One region of the Bacillus sp. ISL-35 genome, then DNA from elsewhere that is predicted to be linked to it. Evidence: riboswitches for the same ligand, from Rfam matches in the RefSeq annotation. Region 1 holds a riboswitch; the other holds the start of a gene.
The links. A riboswitch is a leader RNA that binds a small molecule or an ion and turns the genes downstream of it on or off. The one in region 1 is predicted to bind FMN.

Region 1 (4,603 bases):
CCTTCCAGCAGGTAACCCGGCAATTGGTAGCATAGTGATTTTCCTGTACCTGTCGGCAGCATTGAAATTGTATGTTTTTTTCCCATAACAGATTCAATTGTTTCACGCTGTCCCGGGCGGAAATCAGCGAAATGAAAATATTTAGCCAGATAGTGTTTCAGTTCCATTCGGCATCACCATATTTAGCGAGAACAAGCCTGATTTCAAAATAAGAGGCATCAGCCACGCGTTCTTTGATTTGTTTCAATTTTTTTGCGGAATTCTGCTGTGCAGCCAGCAAAATTCTTTCCAGTTTTCCAGCTGGAACATAGCGTTCTATATCAAATTCCTTTATTGTAAGCACAATCTCTACAATATGATCTTCAATCGTGCTTTGTTTAAGATTCCTGACAACGGCAATTTCATCAAGGCTATAGCCCTTTTGCAGCAATTTATACGTTTTGTCAGTTGAAAGCGTCAATGGCACCTCGCGTTCTGCCTTGTTCAACAATCCGCTCAGCAGCGGATATACAGATGGGCTTTCGAGAAGCCTGTCGAACATGGCATGCAAACAATTCAGGAACTCATAATGATAATGAGCCGGTTCCATGCCAGTCCGTTCAGATGCCTGCATGATGGTCAAACCGATTTTCTTGAAGCCGGTCAACCTTAAAACGACTAATTCAGGTTTGGTCCCCTCATTCTCCAGTGCGGAAGTAAGTTCTTCATACAGCCTTTCAGCCAGTATATAGCGATCTTCATTTTGCTGTTTGATATATCGCTTTACCCAGCTAAGCGTTTCCGGCTTATTCCGGACGGGGATATAGGACCGTTCTTGATTGATTAGGTTCGAACTCACCTGGATGAGCAGCGTCAATCTTTCCCAGAAAGGCTCGGTTACCTGATGGTATTTCCAGCCATTTAAAAATTCAGGAAGCGGACATTGAGATAAATGCTGTTCAAGCTCCTCTTCCCCTCTGGATGTTAATTTGACTTTCGTTTCTGCCATCTCTTCTACCAGGCCTCTGCGCTTCAGCCTTCCGACCATTTTTTCCAGTCCATCCCGGCTAACTGATGGATATGTAGAGAAATACGGAGTGATTTTATAAAGATGAGCATCCTGGATGGTCTGTGATGAGCGTTTGCCCTGTAAAAGGTGAAACAGCGAATAAATGGTTCTCTCACCATTGATTGTTTTCAATATCGACAAAACAACAGACTCCAAATAGGTTATCCCCATACTATCACCCTTGAAATTAATGCCAATGATGGCTAAAAACATTTTTCTATCCCATTTGCCTGCCTATTTTTGGGTAAAAATAAACATAGCGTAGGGAAAAAATCCCTATCCTGCTATAGCAGAAAAATATTATAGCTTTATTTTAACATGAAAATGTCCAGCAGAATGTTTTATTTTCAGCGCAAAATCCATTCCACGCCTTATCTGATAAGCATTCTCAATACTTTTTTTATTGAAATGTTGGCGATACAGTTTTACAATAGATATGAGGAATACGTTTTCACTGATATTGGTGAAAACAGCATATTATTGTTAAACACTTGGGAGGAATTATATCATGGCTAAGTACACGATCGTTGACAAAGAAACTTGTATTGCATGCGGAGCTTGCGGTGCAGCTGCTCCAGATATTTATGATTACGATGATGAAGGCATCGCTTTCGTAACACTTGATGAAAATGAAGGTATTGTTGAGATTCCTGATGTATTAATCGACGACATGATGGATGCATTCGAAGGCTGCCCAACCGACTCAATCAAAGTTGCTGATGAGCCATTCAACGGAGATGCAACGAAGTTCGAATAAGATCATACATAAATTCCCGCTTAATAAGCGGGAATTTTTTATTTTGACTGAGAAAATTAAACACTTTAAAAACCAAAAAGCAACGGTGCAGGCCGTTGCTTTATATCATCAAAAATATATCAAGCACTCTTATAGTTTTGCTGTCTTTCAATCCATGTTTTCATTCTCGTGAACATCAGCATGAATACGATAGACATCATCAAGCCTTTTACGAAGTTGAAAGGCAGGATACCTGCTACAATAAACTGTTTTGTTTCTGGACCAGACATTGCCGGCATATTCAGGAACAATGTGTAGGCAGGCAGGAATACATAGTAATTAAGGACACTCATCAGAATGGCCATGCTGACTGTCCCTGCCACTAAGGCAAACGTCATTCCTTTTTTAGTTTTTACCCGCTGATATAGATAGTAAGTTGGCAGAATGAATAAAACTCCTGCTGCGAAGTTGGCGGCATGGCCAACTGGCACTCCAGTTTCACTGCCTGTCATGAAATAATCAAGGATATTCTTTATAAGTTCTACTAAAATACCAGCTGCCGGACCGAAGATCAAAGCAGCAATCAATGCAGGAATATCGCTGAAATCGACCATCAAGAATTTTGGAAACGGCGGCAGCGGAAAATTCAGCAGCATCAAGACATAAGATATACTGCTCAACATTCCAATTGAAACCATTGCTTTTACACTAAATTTTTTCATTTTCCTCTCTCCTTATAGAGATCCATCTCACATAAAGAAGAAAGATTCAGCATTCACATACCCATAGACAAATAAAATCCCCCAAGTTTTATGCTTGAGGGAGAATTGACTAAGGCATGCTTAATAAACGTTCAAACCTGCATTTTTTGAACGTCTGCAGAACCTCCATCTTCTCCCATCCAGACTATACTGTCGGCTTTGGAATCGCACCAAATCCTGCCTAAAAGGCTCGCGGGCTTAGAGAAAAAATCACTCATTACCGCCGATCGGGAATTTCACCCTGCCCCGAAGATAGACCATATTTAATTAACATGTTTATTATACTGAAAAAAAGAATTTTTGTGAAGATGTTTGCTTGTGACGTTTTTATGTCACCACCAAATTAATCCTAATCTCCTTTCTGACTGAATATGATGATGGAAAGCCTGCAAAATTCGGAAATTTAGCCTTAAATCCTGATAGCGACTTCTATTTAAGAGAGCGTTTACATTATATTTAAGAACATTTAGTGCATTTGACAAAAGAATATTCGTCTTGTAAAATAATCAGAAAATTATTTTTATTTACATAAAGGAGTGAGCAAAGATGTATCAGGTGTTAGCTGCTGATTCAATCAAAGAACAGGGCTTGCAGCCATTGCTGGAATGGAAGCATGCACAGGTGCATACAGGGGGAATTGATTCCGGCCTGGTCAGTTTAGAAAAAGTCGACGCGTTATTGGTAAGAAGTGCGACAAAGGTAACGGCCGAACTGCTTGACTCCATGCCTTCACTAAAAATCGTCGGACGTGCAGGTGTCGGTGTGGATAATATAGATATTTCCGCAGCGACGAAAAGAGGAATTGTCGTCGTCAATGCCCCTGATGGAAATACAATCTCCACTGCTGAGCATACTTTTGCGATGATGGCAGCATTGATGAGGAATATCCCTCAGGCACACTCTACTGTAAAAAATGGGGAATGGAAAAGGAACCAGTTCATCGGAAATGAACTCCACAGTAAAACATTGGGAATCATCGGCTTAGGAAGGATTGGATCCGAGCTTGCCAAAAGGGCACGGGCTTTTGGGATGTCCGTGAAGGTGTTTGATCCATTTTTAACGAAGGAACGAGCCGATGTCTTAGGCGTACAATTATCCACTTTCGACAACGTTCTTCAGGAAGCGGATATCATCTCCGTCCACACACCATTGACAAAAGAAACAAAAGGGCTTCTTAATGAAAGGACTTTGAGCCAGACTAAGAAAGGGGTCTATCTCCTCAATTGCGCCAGAGGCGGAATCATCGACGAGATGGCCCTCGCCCACTTTATCGAAAATGGCCACGTAGCCGGTGCTGCCCTCGATGTTTTCGAAGTCGAACCTCCAGGGGACCACCCTTTGCTTAAATTCGATTCCGTCATTGTCACCCCACATCTTGGTGCCTCAACAAAAGAAGCACAGTTGAATGTCGCTACACAGGTTGCCAGGGAAATCCGGACTTTCTTTGAAAATAAACCTGTTGCCAACTCCATTAATCTGCCAGCGATGTCTAAAGAAATCTATGAAAAAATACAGCCTTTCCACCAGCTGGCAAAGGAAATGGGGAAAATCGTCTCGGAATGCCACAATAAAGGCGTCAATGAATTGACAGCCACCTATTCAGGGACTGCTGCAGAACTGGAAACCACCTTTTTGACAAAAGCACTGCTGGCAGGTTTTTTTGAAAATCGAATCGATGTGAAAGTGAATGAAGTGAATGCGATCCATATCGCGAAAGAGCGTGGAATCATGGTCGGGGAAAAAGTGACAGGAAACTCGTTCGGCTATGCAAACACCGTGACCGTCACAGCACGCGGAGACGGAGAAACTTTTACAGTGAGAGGAACCTATATTGAAAACTATGGCCCCAGGATTGTCAGCCTCGATGGGTTTAATATCGATTTCCATCCATCAGGCAATCTGCTCTATATCCAGCATATGGACCGTCCTGGTGTAATCGGCCATGTAGGAAGGATACTCGGCGACCATGACGTGAACATCGCAACCATGCAGGTTGGCAGAAAGGAAGCCGGCGGAGAAGCCATAATGGTCCTATCCTTTGACAAGCCGCTTTCGAAT
Region 2 (4,603 bases), on a different contig from region 1:
AGCGCTCAAACGCAGAAATCCCTGTCGTGGAGAACTTATGGTCGATACTAACGGTAAATGCAGTACCATGTGGATCAGTGTTGCGAGAAACCATCGGCATCAGGTCGAGCCTTTGTGCCAATTCTGTTTCAATTGGAACACAGATCAACCCCCGGCCATGCGTCGCCATGAAGTTAATAACATCGGGTGTTGCCTTCTCAGCCAGCGCGATAAAATCCCCTTCATTCTCCCGGTCCTCGTCATCACAAACGATGACTACCTTTCCTTGCATGAGTTCATATATAGCCTCTTCAATCGGATCAAACATTTTCATCACCCTCACATAAACCCGTTATCCTCTAGGAATTGGGCTGTAATATTGCTTCCTTTTTTTGGAGCTGCTGGAACCTGGTTACTCAAGAAGTGCCCTACATATTTGCCGATCATGTCACATTCTATATTGACGATATCGCCTTTATCCTTGAAGCCAAGCACTGTGTCAGAAAGTGTCAGCGGAATCAGCGACAATGTCAGGCTGTCTTCCGATATCCCGAAAACAGTCAGGCTTGTACCATCAACTGCGACAGAGCCTTTCATGATGACGTATTTCAGCAATTCGGGATCAAGCTGGATTTCATAATACACTGCGTTTTCAACTTGGGTTTTCCCTTTGATGACCCCGACTCCATCCACATGGCCGGCGACAAAATGACCGCCGAACCGGCCTCCGGCTGCCATCGCTCTTTCCAGGTTCACCTTTGAGCCTCTCCTGACGGTTTTCAGGCTCGAAGCTTTTACCGTCTCCGGCATCACATCTACTGAAAACCGGTTTTCGGAAAAGGACGTGACAGTCAGGCATACTCCGTTGACGGCAATACTGTCACCAAGATGGACATCTGTCAGGACTTTTTTCGCGTCAATTGTCAGCACAAAAGATTCCCCGCTGTGCTGGATATTTGCAACAGTCCCGATTTCCTCAATAATCCCTGTAAACATATTAACCTCCCTCTAGACCGGCTCAGCAATGATCCGGATATCCTGGCCGATTTGTTTTACATCGGTGATTTTCAAGGGAACTGTTTCCTCCAGACAGGCAATGCCTTCGCCTCCATATGCTGACGGAGCATTTCTGCCGCCGATCAGCTTTGGCGCGATATAGGTAATCACCCGCTGAAAAGCCTTCTCCCTTAAAAAACTGCCATGGACCTCGGCACCGCCTTCAACATACAGAGAAGTGATGCCGCGCTCCCCCAGTTTTCCCAGCATTTCTTTGATCCCGACTTTCGCAGATTCTAACTTGATGATTTTGATGCCTTGTTCTTCAAATTGTTTTACCCTTTCAGGCTCGGCACCAGATCCTGTCACGATGATGGTCTGTGCTGCCTGGTCAAGGATCAGCCCCGATTCCCATGGCGTTCTCAGGGTGGAATCCAGTATTACGCGAATCGGATTTTTCCCTCCGGTCTCAAGCCGTGTCGTCAGGCTTGGGTTATCTTTAATGACCGTGTTGACTCCAACGAGAATGGCATCCTGTGTATGGCGGAAGTGATGGACGTCCTTGCGTGCTTCCTCACCGGTGATCCATTTACTCTCACCTGCCACTGTTGCGATTTTTCCATCAAGGCTGGTGGCTGACTTCAAGGTTACATATGGAAGTCCCGTGCTTATGTAATGAAAAAACACCTTATTAAGAGCAATAGCTTCGTCCGCTAATAATCCAACCTCAACCTCTATTCCGGCCTCACGCATCTTTTTGATTCCTGCTCCGCCGACGAGCGGATTAGGGTCAACCGAAGCCACAAACACCTTTTTGATACCCGACTCTATGACAAGATTCGAACATGGCGGCGTCTTCCCGAAATGGCTGCACGGCTCCAGTGTCACATAGAGAGTCGCTCCATTCGCTTTCTCACCTGCCATCCGGATCGCATGGACCTCAGCATGCGGCTCGCCTGCCTTCAAATGGGCGCCCATGCCAATGATCTGCCCCTCTTTTACAAGCACAGCGCCAACCTGGGGATTCGGGGAGGTTTGTCCTTCCGCTGCCCTTGCGAGATTGATGGCAAGGGCCATATAGTCTTGATTCTTCACCTTCATCCCTTCCTCTTTTTAAAAAAATAAAAAGACCCCGAAACATAAGCGCTTCGGGGTCCTAAAAAAGACAATATCAAACTAGAGGGTAAAAAAAGGTATACTGCTCCCTTGTTTCTAATCCTCGTTTTTTCCTTCTCCCATCCAGACTTTAACTGTCGGCCCTGGAGTTTCACCAGATCCACCGTTTAACAAATGTTAACCGGGTCACGGACTAAGAAGCACAGGCTTGGCTTCATCACCGCCGGTTGGGAATTTCACCCGACCCCGAAGGAATATATTAAGTTAGTGACATTATACAGAACATGTTCATAAATAGAAAACAAAATGGCCTGTTATTTTTTCATCAGTTTCTCAATTGTCGTCAACAGTTCATCGATCACTTCGTTGTCACCTTCCTGAATCCGTTCAACGATGCACGATTTCATATGGCCTTCAAGCAGCAGCTTAGCCACGCTGTTCAATGCCGCCTGAGTCGCAGAAATTTGGGTGATCACGTCGTCACAATACGTATCTCTTTCAATAAGGCCTTTTATGCCGCGTATTTGTCCTTCTATCCGATTCAATCTCGTGACAAGATTTTTTTTCGTTTTTTCAGAGTGATGGCTTTTTCGCTCTGATGAGCAGCAGCTGTCCGCACAGTCAGCCGGGTGTACTTCGGGCTCTAAAATGTCCATCTAAAAACCCCCTTTTACATCTTTTGCTTATATCTTATCATACCCCCACACAGTAAATAATCGCAAATTCACATCAACTCTTACATATAAAACGTTTTAAAAGGAATAACTATTTTTAACGAATATATTATTAAAGTTTGCTATTAAGCAAAAAAGTGGTGTGATGATGAAAAAATTCCGGCTTCCTGCATCTAATAGCGAGAAAAAAGAAATTCATTGCAGTGGATATGAAAAACTAAAGGCTGTCTTTCAGCATACCGCTGACTTTAAAGAGTTTGAATTTAAAAGGGGAAACTATACTTTGCGGTTTTGTTTCCTTGAAACCATGGTGTCACAGGAAAAGTTCAAGGAGCTTTTATTGATTCCTTTATTGGCTGAAGATTCTCAGGTCACACCAGACGAACTTAAGTTGTTGAATGGTATACGGGCGGATACTCAGAAAAACATGATCAGCGGCATTCTAAGTGGCGGATATGTTTTATTCTTATGCGAACGTGATGAAGGATGGCTATTCACATTCCCTAAAGATATCCAACGTGCCATACAGGAACCGATAAATGAATCAGTGGTTCGCGGCGCGCATGATGGCTTCGTTGAAAAACTTGAAACAAATATCAGTCAGCTAAGGCTTAGAATTAAAAATCCAGAGTTCACGGTTAACTACCATGAGTTAGGCGATAAGACCAAAACCAAAGTAGCTGTCATTTTTATGAAGGGGATAGCTGACCAGAATATCGTTGATGAAGTTGAAAGAAGGCTTTCCTATATTTCGACCGACATGGTACTAAGTCCTGGTTATATTGAGGAGTTCATTGAGGACGATCCGTTTTCTTTATTTCCACAGCTCATCAACACGGAAAGGCCGGATCGGGCAATGGCTAATTTAATGGAAGGCAGGATCATCATCATTGGTGATGGCAGTCCGACAGCCTTGATATTGCCAATCACTTTTTTTGCATTCTATCAGTCATCGGATGATTATAACAGTCGGTGGATTCCTTCTACATTCATCCGTTTGTTGAGGTATGTCAGCTTCCTTATCGCCATCACATTGCCTGCCTTTTACATCGCAATTATTGCTTTTCACCTTGAAGTCATCCCTCATGAGTTAATTCTTCCATTAAAGGGATCAATAGAAGGAATACCCTATCCTCCTCTTTTGGAGGCTTTCTTCATGGAGATAACGATTGAATTGATCAGGGAAGCTGGGATCAGGCTTCCGAGACCGATCGGACAAACCATCGGAATTGTTGGAGGTCTGGTCATAGGTGATGCTGTTGTAAGCGCAGGATTGATTTCTAATATCATGATTGTCATCGTCGCTGTCACTGCGATATCTGCGTTTGTCGTTCCTTCCAATGAAATGAGTACGGCCGTCCGGCTGATCCGGTTTCCCCTAATGGTTGCGGCTGCAATATTAGGTTTCGTGGGACTAACTTTTGGCCTGATATTCGTCTTCATTAAACTGTGCAAGCTTGAATCTTTCGGAGTCCCATATTTTTCGCCATTGGCTCCATTGCAGGTCAAGGATCTTAAGGACACATTTTTGAGAATGCCACTTTGGAAAATGGATGAGCGTCCGCGCAATTCACATGCTGTAAACACCAAGAGACAGCGGGACTCTAGAGGATGGAAGACAAATGAACCGAGATAAAGATACGATTACCCATCAGCAATTTTTCTTTTTGATCATCCAGACACAGTTGGGTGTAGGTGCCCTTTCATTGCCCTATCAAATGCATAAATCTGCGCAGTCAGATGGATGGATTTCGGTACTTCTGGCCGGCCTTTTGCTTCAAGGAGTCTTATTAATGTATTTCATGCTTTTAAAAAAATTCATGTCTAAAAACATCCTT

Region 2: linked by a shared signal. The riboswitch ahead of ribD (bifunctional diaminohydroxyphosphoribosylaminopyrimidine deaminase/5-amino-6-(5-phosphoribosylamino)uracil reductase RibD) and the one ahead of J7E38_RS01585 (ECF transporter S component) in region 1 are both predicted to bind FMN.

What each region holds. Positions count from the first base shown of each region.
Region 1 is NZ_JAGGQK010000001.1:304,019-308,621, reverse strand. It holds gene J7E38_RS01600 (RecQ family ATP-dependent DNA helicase) at 1-167, opposite strand, end outside; gene J7E38_RS01595 (YpbB family protein) at 158-1,261, opposite strand; gene J7E38_RS01590 (ferredoxin) at 1,557-1,805, shown strand; gene J7E38_RS01585 (ECF transporter S component) at 1,925-2,506, opposite strand; FMN riboswitch at 2,670-2,803, opposite strand; gene serA (phosphoglycerate dehydrogenase) at 3,092-4,603, shown strand, end outside.
Region 2 is NZ_JAGGQK010000008.1:24,924-29,526, reverse strand. It holds gene J7E38_RS13085 (bifunctional 3,4-dihydroxy-2-butanone-4-phosphate synthase/GTP cyclohydrolase II) at 1-307, opposite strand, end outside; gene ribE (riboflavin synthase) at 319-975, opposite strand; gene ribD (bifunctional diaminohydroxyphosphoribosylaminopyrimidine deaminase/5-amino-6-(5-phosphoribosylamino)uracil reductase RibD) at 988-2,070, opposite strand; FMN riboswitch at 2,199-2,349, opposite strand; gene J7E38_RS13070 (metal-sensitive transcriptional regulator) at 2,406-2,747, opposite strand; gene J7E38_RS13065 (spore germination protein) at 2,914-4,401, shown strand; gene J7E38_RS13060 (GerAB/ArcD/ProY family transporter) at 4,388-4,603, shown strand, end outside.